Regions from separate parts of the Mesorhizobium sp. M2A.F.Ca.ET.043.02.1.1 genome, predicted to be linked through region 1. Evidence: predicted binding sites of a transcription regulator. Region 1 holds the regulator's gene; the other holds the start of a gene.

What was found. Region 1 encodes PhoB, which activates phosphate uptake and scavenging genes when phosphate is short. Its sites were predicted from a motif close to TGTCATNNANCTGTCAT; they were not measured.
Region 2: the regulator PhoB is predicted to act here: its motif matches at 3,207-3,223, upstream of EJ068_RS03915 (esterase-like activity of phytase family protein).

Annotation. Positions count from the first base shown of each region.
Region 1 is NZ_CP034445.1:2,238,285-2,247,352, reverse strand. Features, by position in the region: gene EJ068_RS10680 (PAS-domain containing protein) at 1-2,149, shown strand, start outside; gene pstS (phosphate ABC transporter substrate-binding protein PstS) at 2,640-3,698, shown strand; gene pstC (phosphate ABC transporter permease subunit PstC) at 3,763-4,749, shown strand; gene pstA (phosphate ABC transporter permease PstA) at 4,753-5,604, shown strand; gene pstB (phosphate ABC transporter ATP-binding protein PstB) at 5,601-6,404, shown strand; gene phoU (phosphate signaling complex protein PhoU) at 6,425-7,132, shown strand; gene phoB (phosphate regulon transcriptional regulator PhoB) at 7,150-7,839, shown strand; gene EJ068_RS10645 (ROK family protein) at 8,002-9,068, opposite strand, start outside.
Region 2 is NZ_CP034445.1:815,753-824,820, reverse strand. Features, by position in the region: gene EJ068_RS03925 (MFS transporter) at 1-40, shown strand, start outside; gene EJ068_RS03920 (MATE family efflux transporter) at 44-1,516, opposite strand; gene EJ068_RS03915 (esterase-like activity of phytase family protein) at 1,624-3,105, opposite strand; gene EJ068_RS03910 (LacI family DNA-binding transcriptional regulator) at 3,385-4,410, opposite strand; gene EJ068_RS03905 (Gfo/Idh/MocA family oxidoreductase) at 4,606-5,637, shown strand; gene EJ068_RS03900 (sugar phosphate isomerase/epimerase) at 5,637-6,545, shown strand; gene EJ068_RS03895 (substrate-binding domain-containing protein) at 6,628-7,635, shown strand; gene EJ068_RS03890 (ATP-binding cassette domain-containing protein) at 7,723-8,511, shown strand; gene EJ068_RS03885 (ABC transporter permease) at 8,511-9,068, shown strand, end outside.

The DNA.
Region 1 (9,068 bases):
CCGGCTGGTGGCCATTGACGGGTCGGTGCATCTGGTCGGTTCCAGCACCGACATCACCGACGTCAAGGCGCGCGAGCAGGCGCTTCGGCAGAGCATGAGCGAGAACGAGGTGTTCCGCAGCCTGATCGACAATGTGCCGGTGTCGATCTACGCCAAGCGTTCGGACCTCAGGCAATTCTATGTCAACAAGGGCTGGTGCGATCTCACCGGCTTCAGCAAGGAAGAGGCGATCGGCAAGACCGGCGTCGAGATATTCGGCGCCGACGGCGAAGCCTTCGTCGCCGGCGACCTTGCCGTGCTGCGCACCGGCGAAACTCAGGAGATCGAAGAGACGGTGGTGCTGCCGGACGGCAGCGTCAGGCACCAGTTCGCGCGCAAGGGCGCGATGATCGCCTCCGACGGCTCGCTCTATCTCATCGGCTCCACCACCGACATCACCGAGCTCAAGCAGCGCGAGGCCGAGCTCAGCGAAGCACAGCGGCGCGCCGTGCTCGCCGACCGGGCCAAGTCGGAATTCCTCGCCAATATGAGCCACGAGATCCGCACGCCGATGAACGGGGTCCTTGGAATGGCAGAGCTTTTGGCAAAGTCGGACCTCGATCCGAAGCAGAAGACGTTCACCGACATCATCGTCAAATCCGGCAACGCGCTGCTCACCATCATCAACGACATCCTCGACTTCTCCAAGATCGACGCCGGCCAGCTGGTGCTCGACCCGGCGCCATTCAATCTTGCCGAGGCGATCGAGGATGTGGCGACGCTGGTCTCGACGCGCGCCAAGGAGAAGGACCTCGAGCTCATCGTGCGCGTCCAGCCGGGGCTCGACGGCCAGTTCGTCGGCGATGTCGGCCGCGTCAGGCAGATCGTCACCAACCTGCTCGGCAACGCGGTGAAGTTCACCGACGAGGGCCATGTGTTGGTCGATGTGACGGGCGAGCGGGTTCCCGCGGGAACGAAGCTCACCATTTCCGTGACGGATACCGGCATCGGCATTCCCGAGGACAAGATGAAGCTGGTGTTCGAGAAGTTCAGCCAGGTCGATACCTCCTCGACCAGGCGGCACGAAGGCACCGGCCTCGGCCTCGCCATCACCTCGCGGCTGGTCTCGATGATGGGCGGCGAGATCGGCGTCGACAGCGCCGAGGGCAAGGGCTCGACCTTCTGGTTCACGGTCACGCTGCCCCGGGCCGAGCAGGGCGGGCAGCGCATCACACCGGTCGACGTCACCGGCGCGCGCGTGCTCATCGTCGACGACAACGCGGTCAACCGCTCGATCCTGAGCGAGCAGATGGCGTCGTGGACGTTCGATGCCTGCGCTGCCGAAAGCGGCGCCGAAGGGCTTAAGGTGCTGATTGCAGCCGCTGCCTATGGCGTGCCGGTCGACTGCGTCGTGCTCGACTACCAGATGCCGGGCATGACCGGCGCCGAGATGGCGCGCATCGTGCGCAACACGGCGGGCCTGGCGCATACGCCCATCATCATGCTGACCTCGGTCGACCAGTCACTTGCCAACACTGCGTATCGCGACCTCGGCATCGATGCGCAGCTTATCAAGCCGGCGCGCTCCTCCGTCCTTCTGGAAACGCTGGTCGCGACCATCCAGCGTCATCGCCACAGCAGCGCCGCGGCGCAACCCGCCGTTGGCGGCAGCCTATCGCAAGCCGCGCCGGCGCAGACGGCGACGTCGGACCGCGCCATGCTGCAGCCGCCGCCCGTGCGAGCGCGCCAACGACCGGCCGAAGCCGAGCGCGGGCTCGACATCCTCGTCGCCGAGGACAATGAGGTGAACCAGATGGTGTTCACCCAGATCCTTGGCGAGACCGGCTACCGCTTCGAGATCGTCGGCAACGGCCGCACGGCGCTCGATGCTTTCGGCAAGCTCAATCCGCGCATGATCCTGATGGACGTGTCGATGCCGGAAATGAACGGGCTGGAAGCAACAGGCGCCATTCGCAAGCTCGAGCAGGACATGGGCACGCATGTGCCGATCGTGGGCGTCACGGCGCATGCGCTGAAGGGCGACCGCGAACGCTGCCTCGAGGCCGGCATGGACGATTACCTGCCGAAGCCGATCAGCCCGCGGGCGCTGCTCGAAAAGCTCGAGCGCTGGCTGGGTTCGGATATCGAGACCCGGCGCAGCGCGGGTTAAAGCGAATTTAGCCGGCAGGCGGGCGCAAGGCGTTGACGTATGCGTATGGTGCGATCGCACCATATCAAAGCCAACGCCAAGCTCTGACAATCGTAGCATTGATTCCGCTCTTCGGTTACGGGCGGGAGCAGCGACCGCCAACAAGAAACAGCGTCGACTCTACCCCAACGGACCTGTTTTCGGCGATGGCCACGCCATGATCCGCTCTGGCATGCAGGCAACGCGCTCTCGTCCGGATTTTATTTCCCGGCGGCCGCGATCCGGCCGCCGGGATAATTTTTGATTCAAAAGTCAGACAAGTCGCTGATTCCCGCGGCAAACTCCGGCCGGCCCGCAGAGACCGCCGGAAGCCCTTCCGAGCATCCCCGTTCAGGCGTTACCGGGCTGACACGAAACTGTCATGCGACTGTAATAATCGAAGTCTATTGCGCTCACCGGGCGCCGATAGAACGGGTGCCGAAAGACCATCTTCCGAACAGGAGCAGGCCACATGAGACATTTCATCCGCTCTGCGGCCGTTGCGATTGCAATGGCTGCGGCATCAACCCTTAGCATCTCCGCCGCGATGGCAGCCGATATCTCCGGCGCCGGCGCCACCTTCCCCTATCCGATCTATGCGAAGTGGGCCGACGCCTACAAGAAGGAGACCGGCATCGGTCTCAACTACCAGTCGATCGGCTCCGGCGGCGGCATCAAGCAGATCAAGGCCAAGACGGTGACCTTCGGCGCTTCCGACGCGCCGCTGAAGGGCGAGGATCTCAACTCCACCGGGCTCGCGCAGTTCCCGATGGTGATGGGCGGCATCGTTCCGGTCGTCAACCTCGAAGGCGTCAAGCCGGGCGAGCTGGTGCTCGACGGCCCGACGCTGGCCGACATCTTCTCCGGCAAGATCACCAACTGGAACGACGAAGCGATCAAGAAGCTCAACCCGGACGTTAAGCTGCCCGACCAGGCGATCGCGGTCGTGCACCGTTCGGACGGCTCGGGCACCACCTTCAACTTCAGCTACTATCTGGCCGACGTCAGCGCCGACTGGAAGTCGAAAGTCGGCGTCAACACCGCGCTCGAGTGGCCGGTGGGCATCGGCGCCAAGGGCAATGAGGGCGTCGCCAACAACGTCTCGCAGACCGGCGGCGCGATCGGCTATGTCGAATATGCCTATGCCAAGCAGAACAAGCTGACCTACACCGACCTGATCAACAAGGACGGCAAGAAGGTCGAGCCGACCGCCGCCGCCTTCTCGGCCGCCGCTGCCAATGCCGACTGGAACTCGCAGCCGGGCTACGGCGTCATCCTGGCCAACCAGACCGGCGCCGAAACCTGGCCGATGACGTCCGCCACCTGGATCCTCGTCTACAAGAAGCCCGACGATGCCGCCGCCACCGGCGAGGCGCTCAAGTTCTTCGCCTGGTCCTACGCCAAGGGCGACGAGCTGGCCGCCAGCCTGGACTATGTTCCGATGCCCGACGCGGTCGTGAAGAGCGTCGAGGAAATGTGGGGCAAGGACATCGTCGACGCGAATGGCAAGCCGCTCTATTCCGGCATGTAATTCTGACGAACAAGGGAGGGCGCTTCCGGCGCCCTCCCGTCTCTTTCGAAATGCGAGGGGCTAGATGAGTGCCGTTTCCGAAGCCGCGACATCGTCCGCCATGCGGACCAGGGAAGCGACAGTGCGCCGCTTTGCCTTCACCGACATGGTCTTCCGGGCGGCCACGCGCGCTTCCGCCATCCTCGTGCTGGTTCTGCTCGGCGGGGTCGCCATCTCGCTGATCGCCGGATCGTGGGAAGCGCTGTCGAAATTCGGCATATCCTTCCTTTCGACCGAATCCTGGAACCCGGTCACCGAGAATTTCGGCGCGCTGGCGCCCATCTACGGCACCATCGTCACCTCGGCCATCGCCATCATCATCGCCGTGCCGATCGGCATCGGCATCGGCGTCTTCCTGACCGAGCTCTGCCCGCGTCCGCTGCGGCGCCCTATCGGCATCGCCGTCGAGCTTCTGGCCGGCATCCCCTCGATCATCTACGGCATCTGGGGCCTGTTCGTCTTCGCGCCGTTCCTGCAGACGACGATCCAGCCCTTCATCATCTGGCTCTTCAAAGGCGTCCCCGGCCTCAACAGCCTGTTTGCCGGCCCGCCCTACGGCATCGGCCTGCTGACCTCCTCGCTGATCCTGGCCATCATGGTGCTGCCCTTCATCACCTCGATCACCAAGGACGTGTTCGACACGGTGCCGGCGGTGTTGAAGGAATCGGCATACGGCATCGGCTGCACGACCTGGGAGGTGACGCGGCGCGTGACCATTCCCTACACCCGCGTCGGCATCATGGGCGGCGTCATGCTCGGCCTCGGCCGCGCGCTCGGCGAGACGATGGCCGTCACCTTCGTCATCGGCAACGCGCATCGCATCAGCGCCTCGCTGTTCGCGCCGGGCACGACGATCTCGGCGACGATCGCCAACGAGTTCACCGAGGCCGATGGCGCGATCTACACCTCCTCGCTGGTGGCTCTCGGCCTGATCCTGTTCATCATAACCTTCATCATCCTGGCGCTCGCACGCTACATGCTGCTGCGCATCGATAGCCGCACGGGAGCCTGACCGATGGCGACTGCCCAATCGCTTCACCAGAGCCGCAAGCGCAAGAATGCCGTGATGATGGCGCTGTGCGTCATAGCCGCCGGCATCGGGCTGGCCTGGCTGGCGCTGATCCTTGGCGCTCTGCTCTACAAGGGCCTTTCGGGGGTGAACCTTGCCGTGTTCACGGAAATGACGCCACCGCCCGGCGATGCCGGCGGCCTGCTCAACGCCATCTACGGCAGCATCGTGATGACGATCATCGGCATCGTCGTCGGCACGCCGATCGGCGTGCTGGCCGGCACCTACATGGCCGAGTACGGCCGCTTCTCGAAGCTGACCACGGTGGTGCGCTTCATCAACGACATCCTGTTGTCGGCCCCTTCGATCATCGTCGGCCTGTTCGTCTATGAGCTGATGGTGCGGCCGATGGGGCACTTCTCGGCCATCGCCGGCGCCGTCGCGCTGTCCATCCTGGTGATCCCCGTCGTGGTGCGCACCACCGAGGACATGCTGAACCTCGTGCCCAACGCGCTGCGCGAGGCAGGCACCGCCATCGGCGCGCCGCGCTGGGTGGTGATCCGCTCCGTCGCCTACCGCGCGGCGCTGTCCGGCATCGTGACCGGCATATTGCTGGCGATCGCCCGCATCTCCGGCGAGACGGCGCCGCTGCTCTTCACCGCGCTCAACAACCAGTTCTGGTCGAGCAATCTCAATGCCCCGATGGCCAGCCTGCCGGTGACCATCTTCCAGTTCGCTCTCAGCCCTTACGAGGAATGGCAGCAGCTGGCCTGGACGGGCGCACTCATAATCACCTTGACGGTTCTCGGGCTGAGCATCATCGCCCGCAGCCTAACCGGACGCAGAGAGGACAGATGAAACCGATGTTGTCCACCGACCTGAACGTAGCCGACACGACCGTCGAGAAGGCCAAGATCGAGGTCAAGAACCTCAACTTCTACTATGGCCAGTCGAAGGCGCTGAAGGACATCAACCTGTCGCTGCCCGAGCGCAGCGTGACCGCCTTCATCGGGCCGTCGGGCTGCGGGAAGTCGACGCTGCTGCGCGTCTTGAACCGCATCTACGAGCTTTATCCGAAGCAGAGCGCCGAGGGCCAGGTGCTGCTCGACGGCAAGAACATCCTCGATCGCTCGCAGGACCTCAACCTGCTCAGGACCAAGATCGGCATGGTGTTCCAGAAGCCGACGCCGTTCCCGATGTCGATCTACGAGAACATCGCCTTCGGCGTCAGGCTCTATGAGAAGATCAGCAAGGCCGAGATGGACAGCCGCGTCGAGTCGGCGCTGAAGCGCGCGGCGCTGTGGAACGAGGTCAAGGACAAGCTCAACGCCAGCGGCCAGAGCCTCTCGGGCGGCCAGCAGCAGCGCCTTTGCATCGCCCGCACCGTCGCGGTGAAGCCGGAGGTCATCCTGCTCGACGAACCGGCCTCGGCGCTCGATCCGCTCTCGACCGCCAAGATCGAGGAGCTGATCGACGAATTGCAGGCCGACTACACGATCGTCATCGTCACCCACAACATGCAGCAGGCGGCGCGCGTGTCGCGGCAGACGGCGTTCATGTATCTGGGCGAGCTGGTGGAATTCGACCGGACCGAGAAGATATTCACCTCGCCCCGCGAGAAGCGCACCCAGGACTACATCACCGGCCGCTTCGGCTGAGCTCATACGAGGACAACATCATGGCCGAACATACCGTCGCCTCGTTCGACGAGGATCTGAGGCAGATCAGCCGGCTCATCAACGACATGGGCGATCTCGCCGGCTCCATGGTCGGCGGCTCGACCAGGGCCCTGCTCGAAAGCGACAATGCGCTGGCGCAGCGCGTCGTCTCCGACGATGCCATCATGGACGCGCGTCAGCGCGAGCTTGACGACCGCGCCATCACGCTGATCGCCAAGCGCCAGCCGATGGCGGACGATCTTCGCCACGTGGTCGGCTCGATACGCATGGCGGGCGACCTCGAACGCATCGGCGATCTCGCCAAGAACATCGCCAAGCGCGTCGGGTCAGTCGGCGTCAGCACTGCCCCGCGCGACCTCACGCATTCGATCGATTCCATGGCGCAACTGGTGCTGATCCAGGTCCAGGGCGTGATTCAGGAATATACGGTGGGTGATGCCACGGCGCTGGCCAAGCTTCGCAACGACGACGAACGCATCGACGTCAAATACACCTCCGTCTTCCGCGAGCTGTTGACCTACATGATGGAAGATCCACGCAACATCACCGCTTGCACGCATCTTCTGTTCTGCGCCAAGAACCTCGAGCGCATCGGTGACCATGTGACCAACATCGCCGAGAACGCCTATTATGTGCTGACCGGCACGCAATTGCCCGCCAACCGTCCCAAGCAGGACGAGACGGCAATGTCGGCGCCGGCCGCCTGACGGAAAAGGTTACCCCGATGATCGCGCCACGCATCATGGTGGTGGAGGACGAGGAGCCGCTGGGGGTGCTGCTCCGCTACAACCTCGAATCCGAGGGTTACCAGGTGGAAGTGGTGACCCGCGGCGACGAGGCCGAAATCCGCCTTCAGGAAAATGTTCCCGACCTGCTCGTGCTCGACTGGATGGTGCCGGCGGTCTCCGGCATCGAGCTCTGCCGGCGTCTCAGGATGCGGCCCGAGACCGAGCGGCTGCCGATCATCATGCTGACCGCGCGCGGTGAAGAAAGCGATCGGGTTCGAGGTTTGTCCACCGGCGCCGACGACTATCTGGTCAAGCCGTTCTCGACGCCGGAGTTCATGGCGCGCGTCAAGGCGCTGCTGCGCCGCGCCAAGCCCGAGGTGCTGTCCAGCGTGCTCAAGGTCGGCGACATCGTGCTCGACCGCGAATCGCACCGCGTCTATCGCAAGAAGAGCGAGATCAGGCTCGGCCCGACCGAGTTCCGCCTGCTCGAATTCATGATGCGGCATCCCGGCCGCGTGTTCTCGCGCAGCCAGCTGCTCGACAATGTCTGGGGCGAGACGATCTATATCGACGAGCGCACCGTGGACGTGCATGTCGGCCGCCTGCGCAAGGCCGTCAACAACGGCCGCATGCCCGACGTCATCCGCACCATCCGCGGGGCGGGTTATGCAATCCGGGAAGACTAGGGATATGCTGATATTCAGGTGAGGCCGGCCTGCGAATGGCGGCTTCCTGCGCTTCCGGTACTCACGTACCAAAAAGTACGCTCCGCTCCGGTTCTCGGAATCCACCATTTTCGACTCGGCCTGACCGGAATCTCAGCATATCCCGGCGCTTGAGCTTGCGGCTTATGCGACGTGCTTGCCCGCTCTTGCCTGGACACCCGGCGCGAAAATCTCCTGGTCGACGAAGGTCAGCGCGCGGGTGGCGCAGCCTTCGCGGATCAGCGGCAGCTCGTTCGGCTCGGTGTCGAAGGAGATCGAGCTCGAGTGCTGGCCGCCGGCGGTCTGGGCGATCGCCTCCCTCAGCGCCGGCTCGATCAGGTCGAAGGCGGCCGCGCTGACGCCGACCATGGCGACCGGCGCCGGGTCGATGAGGGCGAACAGGCTGCCAAGACCGAAGCCCAGCGCCTCGCCGGCCCGACGATAGGCTTCCCGTTCGGGGCCGTCCGCCTGTCGGGCCTTTGCGGCCAGCGCGCGCATGTCGGCGTCACCGACATCGGTCGGTGCGGCGTCCTCGCTTATCCCCATGGCGCTGCGCCAGATCGCGTAGTTGCCGGCATAGGCCTCGACGCAGCCGCGGCGGCCGCAGCGGCAAAGCGCGCCGCCCGGACGATGGATCATGTGGCCGAACTCGCCGCCGGAGGAATGCGAGCCGGTGAACAATTCGCCCTTCAGCACCAGGCCCATGCCGATGCCGTGCGAGAGCAGGATGGCGATGAAATTGTCACGATAGCGCTCGGGATCGCGCCATCGCAGCGCCACCGCCATCATGTTGCAGTCGTTCTCCATGGTGGCAGGGATGCCGAATTCCCTCTCCAGGATGTCGGCGAACGGAATGTCGGTCAGCGGCGTGATCGGCGACCATAGCATGGCGCGTGCGTGGGAATCGGTGATGCCTTGAATGCCCATGGCGATGCGGGCGACGCTGCCCACGTCGAGATCGGGGTCCTGCAGCCGGCGCCGGACGATCGCCAGGCATTCGCCGATCAGCTCGTCGCGCGGCATGACGAGCGTGTCCAGGCGCCGCTGCTCCTCGGCGATCACCTGGCCGGCATAGTCGATGACGGCGACGGACAGGAAGTTCAGCGACAGCACCACCGTCAACACCGCGGCGGCCTCGGGATTCAGCGCCAGGCCGATCTGCGGCCGGCCGCGCTTCAACGCCGTCGGCTCGCTGGCCTTGCTCTCGGTGA
Region 2 (9,068 bases), 1.4 Mb from region 1:
GGTGGCGCTCGGTTTCGGCGCCAAATACGCGCGGCAGTAGATCTCAGCTGGCCGGTGTCTCAGGCGCAAGATTGGCGCGCTGGCGCGGCACGCCGAGGCCGGTGTCGGGCGGCTCGCCGGCCGCCGGCCGGCCCTCGATCATATGCGTGGTGCGCCAGCGGCCGAGGCGATAATAGGCCGCGGCAAGCACCAGCGAGGCGATCGAGCCGGCCGGAAAGCTCCACCACAGCGCCTCCTGGCCGATGACGCTGCGCATGGAATAGGCAAAGTCGGTGCGAATGAACAACACCGAGATGATCAGGATGATCAGCGGCGGCATGACGGCGCCGGTGGCGCGCACCGTGGCGAAGAGCACGATCGTGATGCCGAACAGGATGAACGACCAGGACGCCACCCTGTTGATATGAGCGGCAATGTCGATCGCGGTGCTGTCACTGCTGAGGAAGAGGCTGAGCACCGGGCGGTCGAAGACGAAGAGCAGCGCCACCAGCGCGCCGGTCAGCACCAGGTTGAAGCCGACGCCCGAGGCCGCAACCTTGCCGATGCGATCCCAGCGGCCGGCGCCGACATTCTGCGCCGCCATCGAGGAGACTGCGGCGCCGATGGCCAGCGCCGGCATCTGGATATAGGTCCAGAGCTGCGCCGCGATGCCGTAAGCGGCGGCGACCTGCGAGCCGTAGGAGTTGACGATGCCCATCACGGTGAGCGCCGCGGCCGAGATGACGATCATCTGCAGGCCCATCGGGATGCCCTTGAAGACGACGATGCGCAGCAGCGCCGGGTCGGGCCGCAGCAGAGCGAGATCGGCGCCAGCCAATCGCAGCGGGTGCTTGCGAACATAAAGCACGGTCAGGATGGCAATGCCGCTCACCGTCTGGCCTATGAGCGTGGAGGTCGCCGAGCCGGCGATGCCGAGCTCGGGGAAGGGGCCGATGCCGCGGATCAGCAGCGGGTTGAGCACGACGTCAAGAACGACTGCCAGCGCCATGAAGACGAACGGGGTTCGCGAGTCACCGGCGCCGCGCAGCACGGTCATGATGAAGGACAGGAGGTTCATCATCGGCACGGCGACGAAGATGATGCGCAGGTAGCTGCGTGCCAAAGGCAAGGCATCCGCCGGCGTGCCGAGCCCGGTGAGGATGGCGTCGACCCAGATCCAGCCGCAGACGGCGAACACGACCGAGACCAGGAAGAAGAAGGTGGCGCTGGTGCCGACGATGCGCTTCGCCGCGGGCAGGTCGCGGGCGCCGACCGACTGCGCCACCAGGATGGTCGCCGCCATGCCGATGCCGAACACCGTGCCAAGGATCAGGAACAGCACCAGATTGGCGTTCGAGGTCGCCGTCAGCGCAGCCTCGCCGAGGAAGCGGCCGACCCAGACCGCATTGATCGAGCCGTTGAGCGACTGCAGCACGTTGGAACCCAGCACCGGCAGCGCGAACAGCAGCAGCGTGCGCGGGATCGGCCCGCTGGTCAGGTCGCGGGTCCGCCTTCGAGTGGGCTTGTCGTCATCCATGGCAGCACCGAAAATGAATCAGGCCCGCGATGCTATCGCAGGCCTGATGCTCATGCATCCGTTCCGCGCTCAGCCGTATGCCCGCTCGGCATACGGCTGAAGCAGAACTAGTTCGCGGCGAGGCTGTTCCCAGACAGTCCAGGCAGGGTGACCTGATAGACCAGGAAGGTGGTGTCGACATCGGCGGCGTCCTCGGCTTTGTAGGGCGCGCCGACCTGGAAGCCGTCCTGGGTGAGAAAGTCGTTGTCGTTGGCGACGAACAGGAAATAGTCGTCGGGCAGTTTTGGATCGAGCACCGGGGCCAGCGACATCGCCTCCCACTTCTCCGAGAGGTTGTTCCTGTCGTTCGGCGCGCCATTGTGCAGGTCGAAGCGGCCAAGCTCGCCCTTGTCGTTGATGTCGATGAAGGAGGTGAGCTTGGCCGGCGTCACAGACGGGTCGAGCACACCCTTCGGCGCCACCGGCTTGTCGGCCGCGTCGAACGGACCGTTGGCGATGTCGGTCGCGGCGGAGAGGTCGACGATCTCGATCTTGCGATAGACCGACTCGTCGCCCTTCACGCCCTGGCCGTTGCCCGGGTCGCGCGCCAGCATCAGGAAGCTTTTGTCGGAGAGCGCGACGATCTCGCTCTGCGCGGCGACCTTGGTCTTGCCCTTGGCGTCCTTGAACACCGGCAGCGGCACAACATATTCATGCGCCAGCTTGAGGTGGGCGAGGTCGGAAGCGTCATAGACCAGCGCGCGGGTGTTCTGGCGCGTCGAGCCGGAATCGCCGCCGTCCTGGCGGGCCGCCGACTGCAGCACGGCGATCAGGAACTTGCCGTCAGGCGTCATCGACATGCCTTCGAGCCCCTGGTTGTTCTGGCGGCCAGTCTCGGGATCCTTCGGATCGGGCTCGGCGGCGCCCGGGCCAGGATTGTCGGACGCGAAGTTCGGCTTGCCGTGGCGCATCGGCACCAGCGCCGCCGGCGGCTGCGCTGCCGACATGAGGCGGCCTTCGGCCGAGAAGCGGTAGATGTTGGGGCCATATTCGTCGGAGATGAACATGGTACCGTCGGGCAGGCGCACGATCGCTTCGTCGTCCAGCGAAAGCTTGCCGTTGTCGGCCTGAGGCAGGATCGGCATGTCGCCAGCGGCGGGGCGCACGCCGTTCAGCGGGTCGAGGCCGGTGGCGTCGGCACCTTTGTCGTCGGTCAAGAGCATGGTGTCGGCGAGCGTCGCCTTGACGGCGGCCTGTTCCTGCCCGGCGGCGGGCGCGGCACCTGGAGCGGTTGGGGTCAGCTTGATCGAGATGGTGTTGAGCCGCGGGCGATAATCGGTGGTGCCGACGACATTGTAGCCGCGGTCCGGCAGCAGCCAGAGCGAGCCCTTGTAGCCCGCGCCGTCGCGTGCCCAGCCCTTGGTGTCGATCGACATGCCGGAACCCGAACCGAAGGTCTCGCCGAACTTGTCCTTCTGGCTCGCCGGAATGCGGCCGACGCCGACGAGCCCCTTGTTGACATAGGCGACGCTATCGGCGAGCGCCGGCGTCATGGCGGTGAACAGGGCGAGCAGCGCGCCGAGCGTAGCGGTTCGGTTGAGATGTTTCATGGAAATCCCCTTCGTGACGAACAGAGCGGCCATTGGCTCAAAAGGGCGCGGCGCCGATGATGCGGGGCAGCCCTTGCCGTCGAGCGGTCTAGGGCCTGAACGTGATGGTTGCGTGACAGGTGGGCCTCTCCTGCCCCCCTTGTGAGGGAATGTGGCCGCGAAGCGGCCGGATGAGGGGTGTGCCAGCGGAGTGGATACGTTGGCTTTCCCTGGAGCACCCCTCATCCGACCGAGCTTCGCTCGGCCACCTTCTCCGGCAAGGGGAGAAGAGAAAGGCGCTCAATCGCTCTCGCGCGCGACAAGCTCCAGCGGCCAGACCTCGCGGATGATGCGTGTGCCTTCGGGACCGGCGAAAGCCGGAAGCGAAGCCAGCAGCATCTCGGCCAGCCGTCGGCCCATCGGCTCCAGCGACGGCCGGAAGGCGGTCAGCGTTGGCGAGAAGTAGCGGCAAAGCGGCGTGTCGACAATGACGATCACCGCGATGTCGTGGCCGGGCCTGATGCCCATCTCGGCCAGCGCCTTGCAGCCGCCGAGCGCCATGGCGTCATTGTTGAAGATGATGGCTGTCGGCCGATCCTTGGAGAGCATCACGCGCGGCGTCACCTGATAGCCGCCGGTCTCGTTGATGAAGCCGTCGGCGATCAGGCCGGGGTCGACCTCGATGCCGTGCCGCTGCAGCGCCTTGCGGTAGCCGTCGAGGAACAGGTAGCCGAAGTTGAGATCGAGGGAGGGGCGGATGGCGGCAATGCGGCGGTGGCCGCGCGCGACCAACCGGTCGACAGCTTCCTCACCCGCCCTCTCGAAATCGATATCGAGCGAAGGATAGCTGTCGCCGCCGGATTGACTTCGGCCAAGCGTGGCGAAGGGAAAGCCGGCCTTGCTGAGATAGTCGATCCGGTCATCTTCCCGCCTTGTATTGGCCAATACGACCGCGTCGGCCCGCCGCGTCTCAACCACGCGGCGCAGCCTCTCCGGCTGATATTGGCCGGGCTCACCCATGACGACCATCAGATCGAGGTCATGCTCGGCGAGCTGCGCCTGCAGGCCGGTCAGGAAAGGGATGAAGAACGGCTCGCCATATTGCTGGTCGCCAGGGTGCGGTTGCAGCATGAAGGCGATCGAATGGGTGGCGCCTTTCCTGAGACTCCGGCCCGACTGGTTGGGCGAATAGTTCAGCTTCCTGGCGGCCTCCAGCACGCGCTGGCGCGTCTCCGCATTGACATCGGCACGGCCGTTCAGCGCGCGCGAGACGGTGCCGATCGAAATGTTCAGATGACGCGCGAGATCGTGGATGCTGGACGCCAAGGCCGGTTCTCCCCTGTCTTCGCTAGCACCGGCCGCCCTTCAGGCCAAGCAGTGGGTGTCGATTTTCGCGAGCGGGTGATTGACATTCTAGGCCATCGGGTGTGTTCTCGTAAACGTTTACGGAAAAACGTTTACGGTGATGCCGGAAATGCCGTGACACTCGGACTGGAGGGGCCGAGCGAGGAGGAGCGTTGGATGATGAAGGTCGTCCTGGTCGGGTGCGGAGCCATGAGCAGGCAGTGGCTCGATGCCGCAAGGCAGATCGACGGGCTCGCCATTGCCGGCCTTGTCGACCTCGATGCCGAGCGGGCGCAGGCGAGGGCGCGCGAATACGATCTCAGCAACGCCGTCATCGGCACCAGCGTCGACGCCGTCCTCGACGAGACGAAACCCGACGCCGTGTTCGATGTCGTGGTTCCGGCGGCACGTCGCGAGGTTGCGCTTTCTTCCTTTGCCCATCATTGCCACCTGCTGACCGAAAAGCCGCTGGCTGACAGCCCGGAAAATGCGCGGGCCATTATCGATGCGGCGCGCCGCGCAGGCCGCATCCATGCGGTCGTGCAGAATCGGCGCTATGTCGCCAATGTCAGGCGGATCAGGCGTTTCCTCGATTCCGGCGCCATCGGCAAGCCGACCAGCATCCATGCCGATTTCTTCATCGCGCCGCATTTCGGCGGCTTTCGCGAGGAGATGGCCCATGTGCTGCTGCTCGACATGGCGATCCACACCTTCGACGCCGCGCGTTACATGGTCGCCGGCGAGCCGGCCAGCGTCTATTGCCAGGAATGGGAGCCGGCCAGTTCCTGGTACCGGCAGGGCTCGTCGGCCAGCGCCGTCTTCGACCTCGGCGGCGGCAAGGTCTTCACCTATGCCGGCTCCTGGTGCGCCGACGGTTTCCGCACCAGCTGGGAAGGCAGCTGGCGCATCGTTGCCGAGCGCGGCAGCCTGTTGTGGGACGGCCATGACGGGCTGATGGCGGAGGTGGTTGCGTCGGGCCGCGACGGTATCATCGACAAGACGCATTCAATCGAGGTGCCGGCGCTCGACCCGGCTGATCGGGTGGGCGGACATCTCGGCATCATCCAGGATTTCATGCGCGCGATCGAAACCGGCACCGAGCCGGAGACCCGCGGCGCCGACAACATCAAAAGCCTCGCCATGGTCTTCGGCGCGATCGAAAGCGCGGAGACCGGACGGCGCGTGGCGATCCCGACCCAGGAAGGATGATGATGCCGAACCCGCTTCTCGATATCAGGATCGGCACCATGGTGCGGGCCAATCTCGACGATCCCGCCGCCTACGTGAAGCAGATCCTGCCGCTCGGCTTCGAGAGCATCCAGCCCTTCTTCTGGCAGACGCTGGGCGGCAAGGACCTGAAGCGCCTAGCGGGCGAAATCCGTGACGCGATCGGTGATGCGGACGTCACCGTGTCGTCCCTCGGTGTGTTCGGCAATCCGCTCGAAAGCGGCGAGGTCGATCAGGGCGTGCTCCAGGCCTGGGAGACCGTCATCGACAACGTGCATCTGTTCGGCACTTCGATGGTCTGCGGCTTCACCGGCCGCCTCCGCGGCAAGAAGCTCACCGACAGCCTGCCGCGCTTCCGCGAGGTCTGGGGGCCGCTGGCCAAACGCGCCGCCGACAAGGGCGTGCGCATCGCCTTCGAGAACTGCGCCATGGACGGCAATTGGGCAAGCGGCGACTGGAACATCGCCCACAACCCGGACGCCTGGGAGCTGATGTTCAACGAATTGCCAAACGACAATCTTGGGCTGGAATGGGAGCCCTGCCACCAGCTCGTCTACCTGATCGATCCGATCCCGCAGATCCGCAAATGGGCGCCGCGCATCTTCCATGTCCATGGCAAGGACGCGACGGTGCGCTGGGACGTGATCCGCGAGCATGGCGTGTTCGGCCGCCTGCCTTTCGTGCAGATGCGCACGCCGGGCTTCGGCGACAGCGACTGGACGCAGGTGATCAGCGAATTGCGGCTGGCCGGCTACAAGGGCGCCATCGACATCGAAGGCTGGCACGACCCGGTCTATCGCGGCGATCTGGAGATCACCGGCCAGGCGCGCGCTCTCGATTATCTGAAGCAATGCCGGGGAGGGAACAGCTACCTGCCCAATCCGGTTTGAGCGCCGGCCCGCGGGAGGAGCCGGCCGATCCAAATCATTGTCGAAACCCTCCATCGCGAGGGACCAAAAGGGAGGAACGTGCATGAGCATCACGACCAGAAGGACTGTTCTGCGCTCGACCGTCGTGGCGGCCGCCACGGCGCTCTGCGCCTCGATCTCCACTCTGCCGGCAAAGGCGCTTGACGCCCAATGGTGCAAGGACGTCCACATCCGCTTCTTCGTCGGCGGCGCCGAGGGCGACGCCTTCGGCACCATCGTCTATAATGGCGCCAAGCAGGCGGCGGCCGATCTCGGGCCGAAGGTCGACTACATCTTTTCCGGCTGGGACGTCGAAAAGATGGTGCAGCAATTGCGCGAGGCGGTCGCCGTCAAGCCGCAGGGCATCGCCATGATGGGCCATCCGGGCGACGCGGCGATCATGCCGCTGGCCGAACAGGCGCATAAGGACGGCATCAAGATGATGTACCAGAACGTTCCGGTGCCGACGGTGGTGGCTGCGTTCGGCGGCGGCTATGTCGGCGCGCAGCAGGAGCAGCAGGGGCGCGCGCTCGGCGCCGAGGCGTTCAAGCTGGCCGGGCTGAAGGCCGGCGACAAGGCGATCATGATCGGCCCGTTCGAGAACGAGAGCCGTGGCGCGCGCGAGCGTGGAACGGTCGCCGCGCTGAAGGAGGCCGGCGTCGATGTCGTTCAGATCAATTCGCAAACCGAATGGGCAGCCGATCCCAATCTCGCGATCCCGCCGATCACTGCGGCGCTGCTCAACAATCCCGGCGTCAAGGCGGTCGGCTATCCCGGCGGGCAGATGCTCGGCAATGTCGCCACCTACATGCAGGCGGCGGGCAGGAAGCCCGGCGACATCTTCAATTTCGGCTTCGACACCAGCCCGCAGATCGTCGAGGCCTTCAAGGGCGGCTGGGTGCAGCTGACGGCCGACCAGCAGCCGTTCATGCAAGGCTATCTGCCGATCCTCAGTCTCTGCCAGCAGGTGGTGCTCGGTCTTGCCCCCATGAACGTCGACACCGGCGCCGGCTTCGTGACGCCGCAGAACTACGAGATCGTCTCAGAGCTCGCCAAGCAGGCGCTGCGCTGACCCCCAGGCCGCCGGCCGGACCCAACCCGGCCGGCGGGACCGCCTGCGGACGAGGCAGGCATAACACACAATTCAAGCGAGGATCGCATGAGCGAACGCATCATCGAACTGCGCGACATCAAGAAATCCTACGGCCAGGTCTATGCCTTGGGCGGCGTCAACCTCAGCGTCGATCGCGGCGAAGTGGTCGGCCTGATCGGCGACAACGGCGCCGGCAAATCGACGCTGATCAAGATCCTGTCCGGCGTGGTCAGGCCGACCAGCGGCGAAATCCTGGTGCGTGGCAAACCGGTCAGCGGATGGAGCGCGGCACGTTCGCGCGACGCCGGCATCGAGACCGTGTTCCAGGACCGGGCTCTGGCCGTGCAGCAGACCATCGTGCGCAACATCTTCATGGGCCGCGAGCTCACCGGCTTCATGGGCTGGCTGAAGGTCAACAAGGAGGTCGCGGAGGCGAGCCGGCTAATGCGCGAGATCGGCTTCACCTCGAAAGTGTTCACGCCGCAGTCGATCGTCGGCCAGCTTTCGGGCGGCGAGCGGCAGGGCGTGGCGATCGCTCGCGCCATCTACAAGCAGGCGGAGCTGATCATCCTCGACGAGCCGACGACGGCGCTGTCGCTGACCGAAACCGCCAAGGTCTTCCACTTCGTGCGCCAGGTGCGGGCGAGCGGCCGCTCGATCCTGTTCATCGGCCACAACATCCACCATGTCTTCGACATCGCCGACCGCTTCGTCGTGCTCGACCGCGGCAAGGTGGCGCTGACGGCCGACCGCAGCGAGGTCAAGTCGGCCGACGACCTAATCAACTTCATGGAAGATGTGGCGCATCCCGGCGGCCTGCCGGGGCTGCACGAGGGCGCGGAGCAGAGAGCGTGATGAGCAAGGCCATGGAACCCGATCTGCAAACGCCTCTCAGGAGAACAAGCGGCCAGGCTGCCAAGGAATGGAGCCATCCGTCGAACCACTGGCTGCGCGGCTTAGTGCTCGACAACCGCGCTTCGCTCGGCACGCTCGCGGTGTTCATCGTCATGATGGCGGTGTTCATGATCGCCAACCCGACCGTGTTCACCACCTGGTATCTCTACAGCTCGGTGCTGACGACGCTTCCGGTGGCGCTGTTCGTGGTGGTGCCGCTGGTCTTCGTCGTCACCTGCGGCGAGATCGACCTGTCGTTCCCGGCAACGATGGGTTTCGCCTCCTGGGTCTTCGCGCTGGTGGTGCAGGCCGGCTACGATCCGTTCCTCGGCATTGCGGCGGCTCTGGTCACCGGCACGCTGCTCGGCTTCCTGGTCGGCTCGCTGGTCGTCTATGGCGGGCTGTCGTCGTTGATCGCCACGCTCGGCATGAATTTCCTGCTGCGCGGCCTGATCCAGATCATCAATGAGGGCAAGTCGACAGCGCTGACCAATCTGGCCGACAGCACGGCCTACAAG